DNA from 3 places in the Rossellomorea sp. QJM3NY_18 genome. Region 2 is predicted to be linked to each of the others. Evidence: riboswitches for the same ligand, from Rfam matches in the RefSeq annotation. Region 2 holds a riboswitch; each other region holds the start of a gene.
What was found. A riboswitch is a leader RNA that binds a small molecule or an ion and turns the genes downstream of it on or off. The one in region 2 is predicted to bind thiamine pyrophosphate.

Region 1 (5,411 bases), 1.9 Mb from region 2:
CCATTTGAATCGAAAAGAATGATTCGATCGATCATGTCAAGAACATGATCAAGTTTATGCTCTACGATCACCAAGGTTTTATTTAAAAAGACCTCTTTGATTGTTTTCCAGACAGACTTTGTACTTTGCTCATCCAACAATGAAGTCGGTTCGTCCAGGAACAAAGTATCGGGTGTCAAGGCAAGTGCCGAAGCAATGGCCAATTTCTGCTTCATGCCTCCTGATAATGTTGAGATTTTCGTGTGGGGATCATCAAGTTCCAGTCCCACCTCCGATAGCAGCTGTCGTATTTCTCCTTTCATTTCTTCACGGGGAGTCCGTAAATTCTCCAGCACAAAGGCCAATTCTTCATCCACGAAGGGCATACAAAATTGCGAGTCCGAATCCTGAAATACATAGCCATAAGAATCAGACACCTCCAATTTAGCAGCTCTCATGGGAACATCCACAGATCGGGGGATCACCCCTGATAAAACATGGAGAAGTGTTGATTTACCATATCCTGATGGTCCCAATAGCAATACTTTCTCCCCTTCATTGATAGACAGACTGACATCATTAAACATCCGTTTTTCCGATCCGGGAAAAGTAAGGCGAAGGTTTTCGACATGCATAAGCATCACCCCTTTAATGGTTCAATACATCGTAATCATCCTGACTTGCACGTCTGACTAGACTTGTGACTCCGGTTTTCTCGAGGGCCCTGACCAAATAAAATGAACCTGCACCTGCGATGACAATGGACCCCAGTAATCTCGCAACGACAAATAATGACAGATTCCAGAAAACCAAATCCCCCATATACCCTTTCATGTAATCCATGAAGATGGAGCCACATGATGACCCGACCGCTGCAAAACATATAATTGAAAGATCATAGCGTTTATATTTCGCTACTAAGAAAACCAATTCTGCCATCAATCCTTGAATGACTCCGAATAAAAGGACCTCGAGTCCCCACTCAGAACCCATAAGAAACTCTCCCGAAGAAGCGGCGATTTCGGCTAAAAGAGCGACGCCAGGTTTACGGATGACCAAAAAAGCAACGGTAGCCGCCATAAACCACATTCCATAGATAAATTGATCCGCATGCAATCCGATTGGTTTTAACAAGTTATAAAATGGCCCCCAAAGCTTATAAATGACACCAAACATGATGGAAATGACCACCGTCACTAAAATGTCTGTCAGTTTTAATTTAGACATTTTGTTCACTCATTTCTTTACCGGCACCGAGTGCATGCTGAAACGGCCATTTTTCAAGGGTGTAAGCCATCTCCCAAAACTGCAATTCGTAAATGCTGCTCAATATGAAATTTTCTTTCATTCTTTCTCTATCACATTCAGTCATGGTTGCTGCCAATACATCAAGCCGATTTATTTGTTCTTCCACTAACTCTTTGAACCAGTCTCCTCCGTATGCCTTAATCCATTCCTGGTAAACGGGCTCTCCCGGCTTGCATGATTTCAAGCGTTCCCCTATCTCGTAATAGAGCCAGTAGCAGGGGAGAATCGCTGCCAGGATATCAGCTAAACCTCCATATCGCGCGGAACGATACATATGTGACGTATAAGCGTACGCTGTAGGGGCTGGTTTGAAATTCTTTCTTTCCTCTTCTGTGATGCCTAATCGTTTGGAGAAATTTTCATGGAGTGAAAGCTCTGCTTCATTGGTTCCTACAGCGTGCGCTGCCATTCGTGATGTCGTATGTAGGTCCATTGCCTTTGATGCACCAAGCGCCTGCACCTTCGAGAAATGTGAAAGGTAATAGGCATCTTGCAAAAGATAATACTTGAACTTCTCGATGGGGAGTGTTCCATCCCCGATTCCTTTAACGAAAGGGTGATGAAAGCTTGCATCCCAAATGTCCTTGACTTCGTTTCGTAAAACGGTTGAAAATGACATGATTTCCTACTCCTTTTCCAGACGACCCGAAATGGGCAACAAAAAAAGCCACTTCCCGTGATGCATACAGCATACAGAAAGTGGCTTGAGATCAGAATAATAGAATTGTATTCTTTGCGACCGTCAAACACCACTTCCCTACGCTGGTCTCAACCAGATCAGGTTCAAAGGGTCTTAAAGTCACACTTTAATCTCAGCCTTTTAGAAGGCACCCCTAGTGGATCGTCTTATGAAATTTTGTTTTCGATGTTATCGTATCATGATTCAATGAGTTGTCAACACAATTTAAACAAATAACGATTCTTTAACGGTTTCAGATTTGCTGTCGGATTCAATGACAGCAAAAGGTGCAGCATTATAAATCTCACAAAAAAATTTTCCGAAAAAAGATCTTCAATCTATTTTCTCCTTGTTATTAGAGACGAATAAATATTCAACTTAATGAAAAACTATAAAAAGGACGGAGCTGCAAGAAGGTCCGTCCCTCGTTTTATTTAAACCATCCCTTTTCTTTCGATTGGGTGATGGCTTCGATTCGGTTTTTCACTTCCAGCTTGTCGAGGATCGTGGAAATATAGTTCCGGACCGTTCCCGTTTTGAGCTTTAGTTCATCGGCGATTTCTTTTGTGTTTTTCCCGTCGGCAACCAGCTCCAACACTTCTTTTTCCCGGTCTGTTAGGGGATTCTCTTCACTGTATACGTCATCCATCAGCTCAGGGGCGTATATACGCTTACCATCCATCACAAGCCGGATAGAGTTCGCCAGTTCTTCACTGGGACTGTCCTTCAACAAATATCCCTTCACTCCACCCTTTAATGCACGCTGAAAATAGCCTGATCTGGCAAAGGTTGTAAGGATGATCACCTTACAATCTTGCCCCTTTAATTCCTCTGCCGCTTCTAGTCCGGTCTTTTCTGGCATTTCTATATCCATGATACAAATATCCGGCTTCAGTTCATGAACGAGGGAAATGGCTTCTTCTCCATTGCCTGCTTTTCCAACCACTTCCATATCATCTTCCAGGCTCAATAGGGATCCCAATGCGCCCAACAACATCCGTTGATCTTCCGCAATCACAATTCGAATCATTCCATTCCCTCCCTGTCTGTCTGCTTGATTACTTTCGGTACCCGCATGATCAAGGTGGTGCCATCCACCCAAACAATATCAAGGCTTCCGTTGACAAATTCCAATCGCTCTCTCATCCCGATCAGGCCACTGCCTTTGGATTGTGTGTAATCACTTCCGATTCCCACACCATTATCTTTCACAACAATGGTCATTTCTTTTTCCGATTCTTCAATACTCAGTTCACAGGTAGAAGCCTTGCTATGTTTCACCACATTGGTCACAGCCTCTTTCAAGCACATGCTCAAGATGTTTTCCAAAAAGAGTGAAGTTTGAGGGATAGCGGTGTCATCAGTCATACGGAATTCGATTTCTGCGGCTTTTAAGAGTTGTTTGACCCTGACGATTTCGTCTTTCAAACGAATTCCCCTCATCTGGGAGACCATCGTCCTGACCTCACTTAATGCGGTTCTTGCCGTTTGTTGAACATCCTGTAATTCACTTCGGGCCTGCTCCGGGTCCTTGTATATCAATTTTCTCGCAAGGTCGCTTTTCAGTCCGATCAATGAAAGCTTTTGACCCAGTGTGTCGTGGAGATCCCTGGCAATCCTCTGACGTTCTTCCTGTTTGACGAGGTCCGATATTCGCTTATTGGCATCTTCCAACTGATCTTCCAAATGAACCTGTTTATTCCGATTATAAATATTGAACGGAAGCAGGATGACGCTGATCCAGATGATCAGAATGAAAGGAAACTGGGATAGAAATAATTCATCCTGCAGCACGAAGTTATAATTAATCGATGCCGTCGTCAGTACAAGATGAATGATGTAAAGGGTCAGAAACGCAACCCGGTTTTTTATATTCCCGTTATAGTAAGCGATGTAAAAGGCGAAATAGATAAAATTAAACTGGATGGTCATGGTGATGGAAATCGCAATCAATATCGATGTCCATAAATAAACCGGCCAATCCTTTGAGATGAAAGCAAAACGTAAAGAAATAAAAAATGTAATGGTCAGGAAAATCCCTACCGCAATTTCGATCGTAGAAGATGATTGAAAGATAAAGTAAAATGGCAGGATGCTGATAATGCTCCATATGTATGGAGAAATACCTGAACCTCTTTGATTGTTGATGAATTTTTTCGGCATTTGCACGCTGAATACCTCTTTTGCTTTCAATGTTTTGAATATGTCTCCTATATTATGACATACATGGACCTGTTTTTCACATGATGCTTTTGAGATTTTATTTATCTCCGGAGGTGTTATTATCCGGTGAGGAATACTAATATTTCCGGTTTTGAATTCTTTTTTGCTTCTCCATGACCTCATAGGATTTGTGGATGATGTCAGTTAAGACGTCACCCTTATAGACCCTTCCGATTTTCGTGTTCTGCTGATAGTATTCTACAATTTCATCCAATTTCTCTGACGTTTCTTTATCAACTCTTACATTAAGTTGCATTCTTCCTTGATCTGACAAGGTTCGCCCTCCTATTATATCACTCTGATATCAATTGCTAGCACTTTGTTATCACTAGTATATCACTTGCTATAAGAGCTATATACAGTTCAAATATCATATTTACCCACACAAATTAGGAAACATTGATGTTTTAGATGAAGCGTATTGTGGTGACAGTAATAAGCACCAAATAAAAAACATCATCCCGATTCATTAACCATTGAAAAGGATGATGTTTTGCATCAATTTATCCGATATGTTCCTGGCAGTATGTCAGGATGAGGTTTTCTTCCTCTTCTTCTAATTCAAAGTCGAGAAATGATTCGGTATTTTTTTCAATGATTGTGGATTGGACGATCCTTGCTCCATTTTCGTCCCGGACAAAAATGGCTTTTATGTAAATACCCTGTTCCGAATACAGTTCATCGTCTTCGGGTACGTCAACATCAAGTAACACTTCATACCGATCCCCACTTAAAATACCTGTTGGGTCTTTAAGTTCTTCCACATGATGATTAGTAATATTCATTTTTCTATCTTCCTTTCAATATCAAACAAGTTTCTGCTTATCCTCCTATTATACACGTTCCACCATCCTTTTTAAAATGTATTCCCTATCTGACCCGGAATGGATTTGAATAGGCTTCCTTCACAAACTTCGCTATAATAATGGTAGATCTATCGTTTAAGGAGAGATTTGAATTGAACTCTAAAGAAATGCAGGAAAAAATCATTCAAAATTACCAGAAGGATGAGCATATGATGATCCTTGTATTCGCACAATGGTGTGTGAATCACGATCTCGATCCCGCTGAACTTTATCAACGGGCCTATCCCCAACAAGGAGATAATCCTGCCCTGCAGCAAGGAATCGACTTGACCGTTTCCAAAGAAGAATCCGAAGAAATTCCAGATACCACTATACTCGGCGTCCTATCCCTATTCGGAAATGATGACCTGGCTCAT
Region 2 (5,411 bases):
AGCCTTAGCAATGGGGATGAGAACGGTGGAATCGGGGAGGGGTTCAGGTAAAAAAAACAGACCTCACAGAAGTAAGGTCCGTCCCTCTATCTCATCCGCCGGGCACTTGCGTTCAGGCGCGCATTTCGGATGACCTGGTTGATGACTTCCGAAAATATGAGCCCGATGGCAATGGAACCGGAGATCATGAAGGCTTTGGCTGCCAGGTTGATGGCTGCATTGTAATCGTTTTGGACGAAGTTTCTCATGGCATCGTACGCCAGTCCCCCGGGTACGAGGGGGATGATCCCGGCAACAGAGAAGATGATGACCGGGGTTTTGTACATTTTCGCAAACACCTGACTGACCACAGCCACGACAAAGGAGGCAAGTAACGTGGCAAGAACGGTGTCGGTTTCATTTAAACTCATAAGTATGTAAATGATCCACCCAAGCATTCCGACGATTCCGCATTTAAAAAGGGACTGCTTTGGAGCATTGAAGATAATCCCGAATGCAGCGGCGGAAATGAAGCTGGTCACTAATTGCTCGATGATGTGCATTCCCTTTTCACCCCAATCTCACTTTACGTCAATGTAAACACGACAGCAATGCCCGTGCCAATGGCAAATGCCGTTAAAAAAGCTTCCGCGCCCTTTGAGAGACCAGAAACCAGGTGACCCGCCATCAAGTCCCGGACCGCATTGGTGATCAGGAGACCGGGAACAAGGGGCATCACAGATCCGATGATAATCTTATCCAATTCCTGCCCGATGCCAAGCTTTACAAAACCGTATGACACCATGCCGATGATGAAGGAAGCAAGAAACTCCGCGAAGAACTTTATCGGAACGAGGCGATGTAAAAAAATCAGGCTTGTAAACCCGACGCCTCCCGTGATCAAAGCAGGAATGAAGTCCTTCCACATCCCCTGGAACATGATGAGAAAGCAACCACTTGCAATCGAAGCCGCGGCCACTTGAATCAGGAAGGAATAAGATAAATCGGACTGATCCAGCTTCTCAAGGGCGTTGTATGCTTCTTCAAGGGTCAGATGCCCTTTACTGATCTGCCTTGAGATACTGTTCACGAGGGTCACTTTCTCAAGATCCGTAGACCTCTCATTAATTCGGATCAGCTTCGTTTTGGTCGGTTCTGAGGTTTCAATCGAGAAGATGATCCCAGTGGGGGTCACATAGCTATGCGATTCCGATATCCCATAAGAAGCGGCGATACGCATCATCGTGTCCTCGACGCGATACGTCTCCGCCCCACTTTGAAGCATGATCTTCCCCGCCAGCAGGCTGACCTCCATAATGTCATATCTTCTTATCATTTTTGCTTCCATACGATCTCTCCACACGTACTATTTTTTGAATAGGTCTAGTTTATAGGAAAGCAGTGGTGTAAGCAATGAGGAACGGGATGATTTTAGTGGATTTCATTCTTCCCCGCTCCTTGATAGAAAAAACCGACCCTATTAAAGGATCGGTCGATAAGATTTTACGATGCCTTTCGGCTGATTTCCTGTTGATGCGACTGCACTTTGATCAATCTTGGTGCCATATTTGCTATGAACACCAACACTATGGAGCATAAAAATGCCGAACCCAACATGGTGATTCCGTTCATGACGAAAGAGAATAGCAACGGGGACATATCGTCCGGTGCATACTCGGCAAAGAACACGAACCCGGCGATAAAATGCCAGAAATAACGGGCAAGGCTTCCTGCAAATGTTGCGATCACTACCCATAAGATCGCTTTGGATCGTCGGCTGCTTCCCAGTGCGTCCTGTATCCTCCCCGCAAAAAGCCCGGCAAAGCCGATAAAAGCAAAGGCGATGAAGTACTCAATCACCATTTGAACCGGGGTCGCAATCCACGCATCCCCGAGGGCAATCTGAAGGATCCCCCATAAAAAGCCTCCTATCAACCCTGCTCTCCATCCTCTTCGATAGGATAATAGAAAGATTGGAACCATAGCAATTGAAATCGAGATACTCGGTGATAGCTTAATAGAAGGCAGCATATCGAGAATGACTGCAAAAGCCGCCATCAACGAAGCTTCAAGCAATACGACAAGTCGAGTGTTTTTCATAACAAAAATCCTCCTTATGTAATAAAACGAAACCATAAGGAGGGAGAATGAAATAATCGAAATAAGCACTATGATGCCTATCTTCCACATCCCTACGCTAGTCCTAACTAACAGGTTCAGAGGGTCAGAACAGATTGTTCACTCTCAGCTTTCGCTCCCCTTGTGGTACCGTTTATAAAGTTGTTATGGTTTATTATACATGAAGAATGATATTTGAAAAGCATGATAAGGAACTTTTTCTTAAGGTGTCTCACTAAGAGGATCATGAAGGATGATGACGGGCATTGACTTAGGGGTGACCATAAATCCATATACCTTACCATCTTTGTCCTTATACGCTACAGAATAATCTCCGAACTGGGGTGAGAATTCGACGTTTTGGTATTCAAGGTCAAGTTCCTGATATTTCAGGCTCACATACAGGTTGGTGGCGATTCTTGCCGTCAGATGTTGTACAGTGGAAATCCGGTTGGCTACTATTATGAGGATGATTGCGAAACAGAGTAACATGACTTTCTTTGTCCTGGACAATCTGATCATTCATCAAGCCCCCTTTTATTTCTCATAACTACTATACTCTTATACTCTCTATTATATACCTATTCACTGAACCATGACAAAAGAGCTACTCTAATGAGGTGTGTCAAAATACCCATTTTTAGCAGCTCTTTTAAGTTTTAAGATTAAATATGAAATTATAATCCAACCTATCATTTATGTTTGAGCTCTGATATTTTACATCCTAAACAACTGTTTAACCTATCCAAGCCAGACCAATCAACGTTTTCACTTACTAATCAAACGTTTGTTTAGTCGTCTAACATCTCTGTCAGGCGTGAAATCTGGCTGTGAAGTTCGTCGATTGGAACGAAGCGTGCTTTTCTGACCATTTCTTTGCCGTCTACAAATACGATGATGACGGGCACGGTGAAGATGGAAAACTCTCCTGCTATTTCCGGGATTTCTTCTGCATCGGCATGGATGGATCTCACAGATTTGAAATCCTTCAACATCTCTTCCACCTGTGGCAGGAGTGCGTGACAAACAGAACAATCGGGCCTTGATATGTATAGCAGTAGCAGTTTCTCAGCTTCCAGCTTTTCATGGATGGCTTTCAGTGAATGAACTTCTTCCATTTTACGGTCTCCCTTCTGAATTATTGTACCGATTGGGCAAGTGATCACCCTGTCCGGTCTTGATATACATACAACTTCCCGTTGGAGGGTCTCCTGAACGACGGTCCAGTAAATCCCCGCTTTCGTAATTCTTTTTTCATAAATATCATGATTCCCCCATGACCTACGATGAGCACATCTTTCCCTTCCTGGACGACCCTATCGACCACAGCACGGATCCTCTCTTCGATTTCCCGCTTGCTTTCAGGCTGGGACCGATGATTGAACCACCAGGCGAGCCTTATGAATGCTAAATGAAGGAACAGCGGCAGCTTCCTGTCAGACCGGAATATGGGAGATAATTTGATTTCCCTCAGTTCCTTTAGAAAGGTAATTTCTCCTTCATAAACCGTTTCAGCCGTTATTTGAGCCCTTGATAAGTCACTGGAATAACAGCTTTTCCATTCAATATCTTTTAGATCAACTGTATTGCTTTCTACGCCTGAGATATCATATTCTTCCACCCACTTCATCAGCTCATCACTCGTTACATACGAAGCAGGATAACCCCTGGTTACTTTAAAATGCCTTATAAGACCAATCTTCATACAGATCCCCTCCCCCTTCCATTATACTAGTTTATGGAAGGGAAAAGGCATGCGCTTTGGGCGCATGCCTTCTGATTAATCATCCTAAAGAAACGTCCAGAATCATCATCACGACAAAACCGAGCATTAATCCCATTGTAGCCAAGTCCGTACTTCCTGAAGATTGCGACTCAGGAATCAGTTCTTCGACGACGACGAATATCATCGCTCCCGCCGCGAAAGCAAGGGCATAAGGCAGCAGCGGCTGCACCATCAGGACGGCAGCGGCTCCGATCACGGCTGCAATCGGCTCTACGATGGCTGATAGCTGACCGTAATGGAAGGATTTCAAACGGGACATCCCATCTCCCCTCAGCGGAATGGAAAGAGCTGCCCCTTCAGGCATATTCTGAATACCGATTCCGATGGCAAGGCCGATGGCTCCCACTAAGGTTGCGTCTCCGAGGCCAAGTGACGCAGCACCGAAGGCAACACCGATGGCAAGACCTTCCGGAATATTATGGAGGGTGATCGCCAGGAATAATAAGGTCGATTTTTTGAATTTGGTTGGAGGTCCTTCGGCTTTTTCCGATTCGTTCCCCAAGTGTAAATGCGGTACGACAAAGTCTAAAAGTCTAATAAATATGCCGCCAAGTAAAAAGCCGATGGCAGGGGAAAGCCATGGTATCTGACCGTTTTGCTCACTGAACTCTATTGAAGGCGCAAGCAGTGACCAAAACGATGCTGCGATCATGACTCCAGCGGCAAACCCGAGCATCATGTTCAACGTATGCTTTTCTATTTTCGTAAAGAAAAACACCGTGGCTGCTCCAAGGGCCGTCAGCCCCCATGTCACCAGACCGCCGAACAGCGCCTGCATCGTAGGATTAAATCCACTTAACCAGTCTATGAACATACGAACCACTCTCCTCCGATCAACATTTTGAATACTACCATCTTGCATCAAGGAAACTTTCTTTGTCAAAGGAAACGGCATACTACCTATTTACCAGTGCCCATTATTTTTCTATATATATGTCATTCGCTTGAAATGGTGTATGTATCGTTTATACTTTCCATACAACCATGGGGGATATACAAAAAACGCCTCTGCCTTATAAGACAGAGACGTGCTTCCTACTCAACCCTTATGGCTGTTTTCCATAAGATCAGGTTGAGGACGAATAGAAGGATGAGGTAGCCCGGAATACCGAATGGAATCTGCAGGGCCAGGTAATGGAGGCCAAAGAACACCCCTACGATGAGATAGAAGGGCAGCACCTTCCAGCTGTCACTTTGCTGGATACCTTCGAAACTTTCTGTAAATGGCAGTGTCCCCCTCATTAAGCTCAGACAAATTACGGTGAATATACAGGCACTGACAAAGACGATGATGATTTCAGGGATCACGCGGTACCCAAACAGGATGATGAAGACAATGCTTATGATGGCATATAGCGGAAGGAACAGTTTCATAAGAAAGGCCTTCAATGTCCCTTTGTAGATGGACACACGGCTCGCGACTGGTGCTACTTTGTACACCCAGGATCCCTTGTATTTCCCTGAATAACTGAGCATCATCACGACTGTCGGTATGACGATGAAGCTTGAATAGATCGATAGGTACATG
Region 3 (5,411 bases), 920 kb from region 2:
ATCAAGGTAATGACGATGATTTTGGGCAGGAGTCCAAATCCGAACCAAATGACAAGGAGAGGAGCCAAGACAATGATGGGTATATTCTGGGACAAGATCATGAGTGGATAGACCGCTTCCCTTACCTTTGGCAGGAGATGCAGTATGACCGCTGTCACGAGTCCAATTGAACAGCCAATCGCAAACCCTGTGATTGTCAGCAATGCCGTTGATGAGAAATGTCCCTTGAACTCAGACCACGAAGCCATTCCTTCTTCCCATATCTCTGAAGGCGACGGCATCAGCCAGGCTGGCACCTCAAATACGTTAATAACAACTTCCCAGATAATGAATAAAAGGATGAGGACCAAGAAGGGTCTCCATCCTTTTGAAATCCAAGTTCTCATCCTTTATATTTCTCCGTTAAGTCGTTCATTTCGATCCCATCCGGCTGGTACAATACTTTGATTTGGGAAATGACGTTTTTGCTTCCCATTTCAATCATTCGTTCATTCATTTGTTCAATCACCTTGAATAATTGTGACAGATTCCCCTCCATCGTCGTTTCCAAAGGATGGACTTCATATCGTATTCCCGATTTTTCGATGATTGCGATCGCTTCATCCACATATGGAATCACATCTTCACCGTTCTTTGTCTTCGGAATGATTTGTATACTTACAAGTGCGTTCCCCATTTTGTTCACCCCTTATTTTGGTAAGAATTCATTCGTGAATGCTTTCTTGCTTTCGAGTTTCTTATCTAATAAATCATTTTTATACATCCATGACGCATAGTTCTCCCAGACTTCCAGTTTCTGCTCTCCCCATCGATCAGCATCATCTTTATATCTGGGTGCGAGCCACTCCTGACTCTTCATGACTAATTCTTTATCAAGGTCTGGAGCTGCATCCAACAGAATCTCCCCCGCCTCTTTCGGGTTGTCAATCGTATATTGATACCCTTTGGAAGCAGCTGCCATGAATGCCTTGACCGTTTCAGGGTCTGAATCGATCATTTTTTCATTTGTTGTGAGGACTGGAGTGTAGTAATCCAGTTTATCGGAATAATCCTTCACATACATCATGTTCAACTCTTCTCCGCGAAGTTCTGCTTCGATTCCTGTCCACCCATAATAAATCCAGGCGAAATCCACGTCGCGTTTAACGGCAGTAAAGAAATCGGTGTCTCCCATATTTATGAATTTCACTTTTTCCACATCCGCGTTTTCTTGCTTCATGATTGAATCCATAACGGCTTTTTCCACGGGTGACCCCCAGCCGCCATAGCTTTTCCCTTCAAAATCCTTTGGTTTTGTAATACCCTTACTCTTCGGGGAAGCAAACCCTGACGTATTATGCTGAATAATGGCAGCGATGGATACGATCGGTACATCCTGAACCCTCGCTTGAGTGACACCCTCCTGATATCCAACACCGAATTCGGCTTTCCCCGATGCAACGAGCTGATCGGCACCTGCTTCTCCGGGCAGGATGATGTCTACGTCCAATCCCTGATCCTTGAAGTAGCCTTTTTCTTTCGCTACATATAATCCGGTGTGGTTGGTATTCGGTGTCCAGTCGAGGACGACACTTACTTTTTTAAGATTGTCCTTCTTCTCATCGGCTGTATCTTTTCCCCCATTACAGGCGGATAAAAGAAGTACAGAGCAGATGAGGAACATCCATTTTTTCATGGTGATTCCTCCTTCGATCTTTTGCGGTGTAACGTTTCATTCCATTATTCTTCGCTTATTATTGAGAATGAATGTAAACCAATGGCAGTTTGAGACGCATTGCCCGGGATACAACAAAAAAACGCCCCAAGCTTCAGCCGCGGGACGCATCGTTAAACAGGTTATGTATCGTTTAAGAGAATGTTTCCTACGCTGGTATCAGCCAGTTCAGGTTCAAAGGGTCAGTATCTACACGATACAATCTCAACCGGCCACTCCGGTCCCCCTACACGTGGAATATGAAATTAAACGTTATCTTCCTCCCTACTTTGCCATAGAACGAAAGGTTATTCAAGCTTTTCCTTCTCATATTGAAATACTCCATGGAAATGAACGGATCCAATCAGTTTCTCGATGAAATCCATGCAGGAAGAACCAGCTTCTGGATGTCCTTGTTGAAAGTAAAAAAAGGCATATTGCAGTAGAAAGAGAATGACTAGTGAAGGCACGATCCTTTTCTCTCCTGCAGTCAAAGGATCCTGGCTTTCATATCCTTTCATAAAAGCCAAGATCCAATTAATAGAATGATCTTTTTTCTCCTCTGGGACCATTTTAAGCATCCCTGCGAGGAAGTAGCCGATGTCAGTGATCCTGGGTGCCGTCCGGATCCGTTCAAAATCAATGATCCCGCTCACTTCTCCTCCCTGCATCAAAATATTCCCGGGATTGTAGTCGCTGTGAACGAATTGCTGGGGCAAACACTCATAGGGTTTCCAACACCCCTTCATCCTCGATAGGATCCCTTGCCCCCTTCTCCCGATCGATTCAGAACCAAGCTCCTTCACCCACTCTCTTACATGCCGTTCAATCTCCCAGCCCTTCACTTCATTATGACACCGGTATTCTTTAAGGATAAGATGCAGGGATGCAAGGTATGTTCCTGCATTTGTGAGAGAGGCGATGGAAAATTTCTTCAATGGCGTTCCTTCGAGTGCTTCATATAAAGAATAGATTCGTTCTCCTTCTTTTACATACGGAATTTGTGAGGAAGTTAAAATAGGAGATTCAACGTTCTGGTGATGATTCAATAAATATGAGGTTAGATAGAACTCCTCCATTCGATTTTCAATGGAAAAATACTCTCTTCTTTTCAAATAGAAGGTCTTTCCTTCTGCCTTTACTTTCATAACATTCGGATGAAGAAGTAGCGGTTTCATGGAAGTAGGATCCATTCCCCAATGACTAAAGATATCCTGAAGAGGTTCAATCATTTCTATTTCCTTTCAATACATAGTAATATACATGTAGTATGACTATGAAAGTATAACTACATACCATATGAAGAGAGGTTTCACCTATGCAAAGAATACAAATGACAGAAGACTTATCATTCTCTAGGATCATTCATGGATTATGGAGACTTTCAGACTGGAAGCAGTCCAAGGAAGATACGTTATCATTGATTCAACACAATATTGAAAACGGAATCACAACGTTTGACCATGCCGATATTTATGGTTCTTATACGTGCGAAACCTTATTCGGTGAGGCGCTTGCCCTTAAACCTTCATTGCGGGAGAAGATGGAGATCGTGACAAAATGCGGCATTGTCCTGCCTTCTGACAATCGCCCGGAGCATAAGACGCATCACTACAACACCAGTAAAAAACATATTCTCACTTCGGTTGAACATTCTCTCCAACAATTAAAGACGGATTACATTGATCTATTGTTGATTCACAGACCGGATCCTTTCATGAATGGCCACGAGGTATCCGAAGCCTTCACTCAATTAAAGGAAGAAGGGAAAGTCCGTCATTTTGGAGTCTCCAACTTTAAAGATCATCAGTGGAATCTGCTTCAATCTTATTTACCATTTCCATTGATTACAAACCAAATTGAATTATCCGCCTACCACCTGGAAAACTTTGAAGACGGCACGTTAAACCTCTGTCAGGAAAAGCGTGTGGCACCCATGGCCTGGTCACCACTGGCAGGCGGGGCGGTCTTCAAAGGGGAAGATAGGAAAGCTGTCCGTCTTCAACATACCTTAAAGAAAGTGCAGGAGGAAACAGGAGCGACGGGGATCGACCAGGTCCTATATGCCTGGCTGCTTAACCATCCGGCCAACATCATGCCGATCGTCGGTTCAGGTAAGAAAGAACGGATCCAACATGCAATCGACTCTCTTTCCATCCATTTGGACCATGATCAATGGTTTGAAATCCTGCAGACTTCCATGGGACATGATGTTCCTTAAACGCTCGCACAAAAAAGACGATCCTTTCTTTAAAGGGTCGTCTTTTTATTGAGCTATATCTCCACCAACATAATATTCAAGGTAAACATCCTGCAATTCATCCATTGAAAGTTCATAAAGCTGCTTCCCGAACGATTTATAGACGCCGATCCTCAATAATTGTTGTATATAAAAGTCTTTTTTTAATTCGGGTGTTTTGTTCTGTTCTGATTTCGTTTCTTGATGTAGCATGTTCATCCCTCCAGTTGAGGATATACCCCAATCATGGAGAGACATAAACATTCGTTTTCCATTTTTCTTGAATCATCTATTAAAAGAACCCTTCATTACAATCATTAGAGAAAATGAATGCATAATATTCCCAACTGATCATGTACAACTATGATGATGCCCCCCAAGCACGTTTTTCCCTTCCACTTGGATGGTAGAGTGATGAATCTCAAACTCTTGTTCTAGAAAAGCTGACAGCTGCATTAAGATAGTATCCCGATTTACTTCATCCCCTACGACGACATGGCAGCTTAAAGCTTTAAAATCCGAAGTGATGGACCACACATGCAGATCATGGACTTCCATGACTCCCGGTACCTGAGACAGGCTCTTGGACACCTCTTCCATATCAACATCCCCCGGAGAACCTTCCATTAAGATATGAATGGAATCCTTTGTCACCCTCCATCCGGAGATGACAATAAGAATCGCTACGATGACAGAAGCAATCGGGTCTGCCAGATTCCAGTCAAAGAAGTAAATGAGAAGACCCGCAATGATGGCCCCGACTGATCCGAGCATATCCCCCAGTACATGAAGGAACGCACTGCGGACATTCAAGTTATGTTCCTTGTCCCCTTTCATCAGGATCCAGGCGACAATAATGTTCACAATCAAGCCGATTACGGCGATGACCATCATACCGGGTGATACTGTGGGAGTGTCGATGAAGCGGCGGTAAGCTTCCCAGAAAATATAAAGGGAAACCAGAATCAGGGTGATCCCGTTCAGGAAAGCAGCTACGATTTCAAAACGTTTGTACCCGTAAGTCTTCCCCAAATCCGACGCCTTCTCCCCTATATAGAAAGCGGCGAGACTAAGGCCAAGTGCCGCTGCATCACTAAGCATATGCCCTGCATCTGAAAGAAGGGCGAGACTATTAGTAACCACTCCCCCCACCACTTCAACAATCATAAAAGTAAAAATGAAAAGAAAGCTGATTAATAAAGCTTTTTTATTTTGGTTGTGGCCGTGACTGTGATCGTGACCCACATGATATCCCTCACTTTCGATTCTTCTTCTAAGTACATAAATACTATTTAATATTATACGTACCGTCGCTCCCATTAAGCAAAAATATGGTACGCACTCTATGGCAAGGGAGACTCCGGAAGCCGATCTTTGAACATAAAAAAACCCCGGACACTAATTCCGGAGCTCGCTGAAGGATTAATTTTGTTGAAGCCTTTTACGCTCGCGCTTTATGAAGAGGTCAAGTGTTACCCA

Region 1: another riboswitch for thiamine pyrophosphate. It lies ahead of tenA (thiaminase II); the one in region 2 lies ahead of thiT (energy-coupled thiamine transporter ThiT).
Region 3: another riboswitch for thiamine pyrophosphate. It lies ahead of AC0VXY_RS06845 (ABC transporter substrate-binding protein); the one in region 2 lies ahead of thiT (energy-coupled thiamine transporter ThiT).

The regions. Positions count from the first base shown of each region.
Region 1 covers NZ_CM149659.1:2,277,928-2,283,338, forward strand. Annotated here, with positions in the region: gene AC0VXY_RS11640 (ABC transporter ATP-binding protein) at 1-614, opposite strand, end outside; gene AC0VXY_RS11645 (ECF transporter S component) at 628-1,206, opposite strand; gene tenA (thiaminase II) at 1,199-1,906, opposite strand; TPP riboswitch at 2,025-2,132, opposite strand; gene AC0VXY_RS11655 (response regulator) at 2,397-2,996, opposite strand; gene AC0VXY_RS11660 (sensor histidine kinase) at 2,993-4,129, opposite strand; gene AC0VXY_RS11665 (hypothetical protein) at 4,266-4,463, opposite strand; gene AC0VXY_RS11670 (DUF6509 family protein) at 4,693-4,974, opposite strand; gene AC0VXY_RS11675 (hypothetical protein) at 5,148-5,411, shown strand, end outside.
Region 2 covers NZ_CM149659.1:395,048-400,458, reverse strand. Annotated here, with positions in the region: gene AC0VXY_RS02130 (threonine/serine exporter family protein) at 87-542, opposite strand; gene AC0VXY_RS02125 (threonine/serine exporter family protein) at 566-1,327, opposite strand; gene thiT (energy-coupled thiamine transporter ThiT) at 1,483-2,079, opposite strand; TPP riboswitch at 2,152-2,250, opposite strand; gene AC0VXY_RS02115 (hypothetical protein) at 2,320-2,619, opposite strand; gene AC0VXY_RS02110 (thioredoxin family protein) at 2,889-3,215, opposite strand; gene AC0VXY_RS02105 (histidine phosphatase family protein) at 3,260-3,802, opposite strand; gene AC0VXY_RS02100 (ZIP family metal transporter) at 3,882-4,697, opposite strand; gene AC0VXY_RS02095 (hypothetical protein) at 4,919-5,411, opposite strand, start outside.
Region 3 covers NZ_CM149659.1:1,316,174-1,321,584, reverse strand. Annotated here, with positions in the region: gene AC0VXY_RS06855 (ABC transporter permease) at 1-386, opposite strand, end outside; gene AC0VXY_RS06850 (thiamine-binding protein) at 383-676, opposite strand; gene AC0VXY_RS06845 (ABC transporter substrate-binding protein) at 689-1,675, opposite strand; TPP riboswitch at 1,843-1,952, opposite strand; gene AC0VXY_RS06840 (phosphotransferase enzyme family protein) at 2,002-2,925, opposite strand; gene AC0VXY_RS06835 (aldo/keto reductase) at 3,012-3,914, shown strand; gene AC0VXY_RS06830 (Fur-regulated basic protein FbpA) at 3,960-4,145, opposite strand; gene AC0VXY_RS06825 (cation diffusion facilitator family transporter) at 4,284-5,177, opposite strand; gene AC0VXY_RS06820 (hypothetical protein) at 5,355-5,411, opposite strand, start outside.